2 regions of the Mycobacterium sp. 1245499.0 genome follow, and region 2 is predicted to be linked to the other one. Evidence: riboswitches for the same ligand, from Rfam matches in the RefSeq annotation. Region 2 holds a riboswitch; the other holds the start of a gene.
What was found. A riboswitch is a leader RNA that binds a small molecule or an ion and turns the genes downstream of it on or off. The one in region 2 is predicted to bind magnesium.

Region 1 (2,195 bases), on a different contig from region 2:
CCGCCCCCGGCGGACCTCGTCCAGCGCGCGCACGACCGCGACGTGCTGGTGGCCGCGCTGGCCGGCACCACCCGGCACGCGCAGCGGCACGCCGACGCGGGCGTCGACCTGATCGTCGCGCAAGGCACCGAGGCCGGCGGTCATACCGGTGAGGTGGCGACCATGGTCCTGGTGCCCGAGGTCGTCGACGCCGTGGCGCCGGTGCCCGTCCTGGCCGCCGGAGGGATCGCCCGCGGTCGCCAGATCGCGGCGGCGCTGGCCCTGGGCGCGGAGGGCGTGTGGTGCGGCTCGGTGTGGCTGACCACCGAAGAGGCCGAGACCGTGCCCGTGGTCAAGGAGAAGTTCCTGGCCGCCAGCTCGTCGGACACCGTCCGGTCGCGCTCGATGACGGGCAAGCCGGCGCGGATGCTGCGCACCGCCTGGACCGACGAGTGGGAGCGGCCGGAAAACCCCGACCCGCTGGGCATGCCGCTGCAGACCGCCCTGGTCACCGAGCCGCAGGTGCGCATCAACGCCGCCGCCGCGCAGGCGGGCGCCAAGGCGCGTGAGCTCGCCACCTACTTCGTCGGGCAGGTGGTCGGCTCGCTCGACCGGGTCCGCCCGACGCGCTCGGTGGTGCTCGACATGGTCGAGGAATTCATCGACACGATCGGCCGGCTCGAGGGCCTGGTCGACAAGTGATCCCGAGTCGTTTGTCCAGGTCAGGGTCGCAGACCTGACCCGATGCTGGGTGCTCGCCGCAGGAATCCGCACAGAATCCCCGACTCGCCATCCAGGGATTTGACCGCGTCATACCCGTCGTGCATTATCGGTCGGGTATGCACCTCGTTAGGTGAGGCGTCTACACGAATACAGGCCACTGACCCCGAACGTCGAAAGACGCCCCGGGTCAGGACAGCTCCTCCCGGCTTAAGGGTTGAGCCCAGGTGGCTTCCGGCTCGGATTGTTTGTCCAGGCCAGGACACGTCGTGTGGTGCCGAAGCTCTGACGAGAGGGGTGCGGATCTCCGGCGGTCGTCGGGTTCTGCTCCTTTGCTGCGCATAGATCGCACGCGAACCGCGCGTGCGTCGTGACCGCGAGGAGGTGAGGGACAGATGCGTTCTAGCGATAGTCCGGATCGAAGTCCGAACTGTGTTTCGTCCCCATCCGGTCTCCGGCGCGACCTGCTCGGCTGAGTCGTCGCAACGCTAAGTGGTTATCGGCCAAGCGTTCTCGAGATCGGAACCGACACGGGGCGGGACACGTCAGTCCAATCAATCCCCGTTGGATCTCCCCTCTAGGAGGCGATGATGACCGCAGTTCTCTACGACCAAGTGGTGACCGTAGCGCCCGCGCGCACGCTGACCGTGGTGCGCGACACCGACACCGTTCCGGCCGTCGCGCAGGCGGCCGTGGCTAAGGCCCGCCGCGCCGACACCCCGCCGTTCGGCGCCGGTAGCGACCCGCTGGTGGACGGCGCCGCTCGGCTGCTGAGCGTGCCGCTGCGTCACGTGTACGCCGCGCTGTGGCGCGTCGGCGTCCTCGAAGTCCGGGCCTGAATCGAACTCCGATGGACGTCGAGCAACTCGGGCTCCAAGGGGTCGCCTGGTCGCAGACGTAGTTCTGCGCCCTGGCGACCCCTTGGAGTGCACCCGGATTTGCGGGTCTTCGTAGAATCGTCTTACTGGCATCGATCCGGCCATCACCGGGGAGCCTTCGGAAGAACAGCCGTCGTGGCCCAGTAGAACCGAACGGGTAGGCCCGTCACAGCCGTCATCGAGTGGCCACGCGAAAGCGCGGCAAGCGGGGTGGTACCGCGGCGCTCGCGCAGCCAGCGCGTCGTCGTCCCCGGTTTGCACCGTGGCACAGGAGACAACGCGCATCGTGACCGACAACGCTGAGGTTCAGGCCTACCCGAAGCCAGGAGCGCCGGACTTCCCGGCGCTCGAGCTCGAGGTGCTCGACTACTGGGCCCGCGACGACACCTTCCGGGCCAGCATCGCCCGCCGCGAGGGCGCACCGGAATACGTGTTCTACGACGGGCCGCCGTTCGCCAACGGGCTGCCGCACTACGGTCACCTGCTCACCGGCTACGTCAAGGACATCGTCCCGCGGTACCGCACCATGCGCGGCTACAAGGTGGAGCGCCGCTTCGGCTGGGACACCCACGGGCTGCCCGCCGAACTCGAGGTCGAGCGCCAGCTCGGGATCACCGA
Region 2 (2,195 bases):
GCTTGTCCACCACGTTGGACTGCTGGAAGAACAGCTGCCATGGCGCGACCGTGGTGCCCACGATCGCCACCACCAGCAGCAGCACCGTCGAGTTGAGCCCACCGGGAAATTGCGGGATCAGGCCGGCGGCGGTGACTTTCGGGGTCGGATGCACCAGCGCCACCAGCGGGATGATCAGCACATTGACCGCGATCAGCAGGAACATCAACCTTTCCCAGCGGCGGAACGATCCGCCGGCCACCACGGCGAACAGCAGCACGGCGGCGGCCGGGACGGCGACGATCCTCGGGCAGCCCAGGAAGCCGAGAGCCAATGACACACCGATGAATTCGGTCACGATGGTCAAGGCGTTGAGGATCAGCAGGTCCCCGACGCTGAAGGCGCCCCAGAACTTGCCGAACCGCTCGAAGATCAAGCGCGCGTGGCCAACCCGCGCCACGGCGCCCAATCGCAGCACCATCTCCTGGTTGACGTACAGCACCGGAATCAGCAGCGCCAGCGTCCACAACAGGCCCATGCCGTAGTTCTGGCCGGCCTGCGCGTAGGTGGCGACGCCACCGGCGTCGTTGTCGCCCACCATGACGATCAGTCCGGGACCGGTGATGACCGCCAGTGTCCGCAGGCGCCGCCAGCGTCCGCTGAACGCCCCGTACGCGCCGGTCCCGTCGCGCCGGATGCGCCCGAACGCGCCGACGATGTCGCCGGCGTGCGCGGAATCCAGCACGGTAGCGCCTGCGGCGCCGGGGGCTGCGCTTTCCGGCGCGGTAGGGGTCCGGCCAGGCGCCGGGGCCCGGCGACCGCCGCCGGTGTGGATCGAAGTCATCGAATCCTCGCTATCTCGAACAGGTTCGCGCCAGGAGGGAGCGGATGGACACGGTCGTGGTTGCGGCACTCAGCGCGCCGACGGCGACGGGCGGCGCTGTGACGCCCGTCGCCGAGGCAGTGGTTCAGCGGTGGTTGCTGTCGGAACCCGAGGCGTGGCCACCCAGCGACGCGGTGACCACCGCGATGGGCATCCTCGAGACGTACAGGTTGGCCCGCTCTTGCGGCGTCAGGCCGGCCCGCAGGTGCAACCTGTTGGCCAACAACCTGCCAGCGCGCAGCATGGACCGTCCACGCATCCTGGACGCAACGGAAAAACGTTGGGTAACAACAAAAGCCATGATATTCTCCTGCCGAAGGGACCGATCGGCATCGGCATGGCGGTTCAGCCGCGCGGGACCAGGCGAGGGTCAGGCGGTGAAAGAAATGCCGGAACCGGATCGGGACAAGACGGATTTCGGATAGGGACTATCGCCGGGACTCATCTCGCCCTCACCTCCTCACGGCCAAGACACACGCGGGTGTCACCACGTTCACCTGAACGAGAGAGGCAGGAATGGCCCGCGGCACACGCCGCGGGTCGCACCCCTCTCGACGGAGCTTCGGCACTGCACGGCGTATCCGGACCCAAATCAATGGTCGCGACCCGCATCGCCCGGCTTCGCCGCGCTTGCGATCGCTCCCAGATCATTGGTCGCGACCCGCATCGCCCGGCTTCGCCGCGCTTGCGATCGCTCCCAGTCCAGAAGCCACTTGGGCTCAACCCTTAGTCCGGGAAGAGCTGTCCTGACCCGGGGCGTCTCTCGACGTTCGGGGTCAGTGGCCTGTATCCATGCAGACGCCTCACCTACCGAGGTGCTTGCGGGTCCATAGTGACACCGTGGTCGCAGGCTCGTCAAACGCGTAACAACCGCCACCGCACTCCCAGCGCCCGCTCAGGCTGCGCGCCTAGGCTCGTTGCCATGACCACAACGTTGCAGGATGCCCGGGTCGCATCGGTACTCGACCGCATGTATGCCGAGTCGAAGAAGCAGATGTCGCTGTTGCGCGAGCGGCGCGGCACCTTCGATCGGCCGATGACCGCGCAGGAGCGGGCCGATGCGATGAGCGAGTTCTACATTCCGGTAACACCGGAAGCCGGCCGGCTGCTGTATTCACTGATCCGGGCCACCCGCCCGGCCACCGTCGTCGAATTCGGGATGTCCTTCGGCATTTCCGCCGTACACCTGGCCGCCGCGGTGCGCGACAACGGCACCGGCCGGGTGGTGACCACCGAACTGAGCGACACCAAGATCGCCGCGGCCAAGCAGACGTTCGCCGAGACCGGCTTGGATGACGTCATCACCATCCTCGAAGGCGATGCGCTGTCCACG

Region 1: another riboswitch for magnesium. It lies ahead of A5646_RS25920 (Rv1535 family protein); the one in region 2 lies ahead of A5646_RS29270 (hypothetical protein).

The regions. Positions count from the first base shown of each region.
Region 1 is NZ_LZMG01000415.1:10,020-12,214, reverse strand. Features, by position in the region: gene A5646_RS25925 (nitronate monooxygenase family protein) at 1-681, shown strand, start outside; M-box (ykoK) riboswitch at 818-1,003, shown strand; gene A5646_RS25920 (Rv1535 family protein) at 1,290-1,538, shown strand; gene ileS (isoleucine--tRNA ligase) at 1,864-2,195, shown strand, end outside.
Region 2 is NZ_LZMG01000405.1:3,927-6,121, forward strand. Features, by position in the region: gene A5646_RS25425 (NRAMP family divalent metal transporter) at 1-823, opposite strand, end outside; gene A5646_RS29270 (hypothetical protein) at 948-1,163, opposite strand; M-box (ykoK) riboswitch at 1,402-1,684, opposite strand; gene A5646_RS25430 (O-methyltransferase) at 1,785-2,195, shown strand, end outside.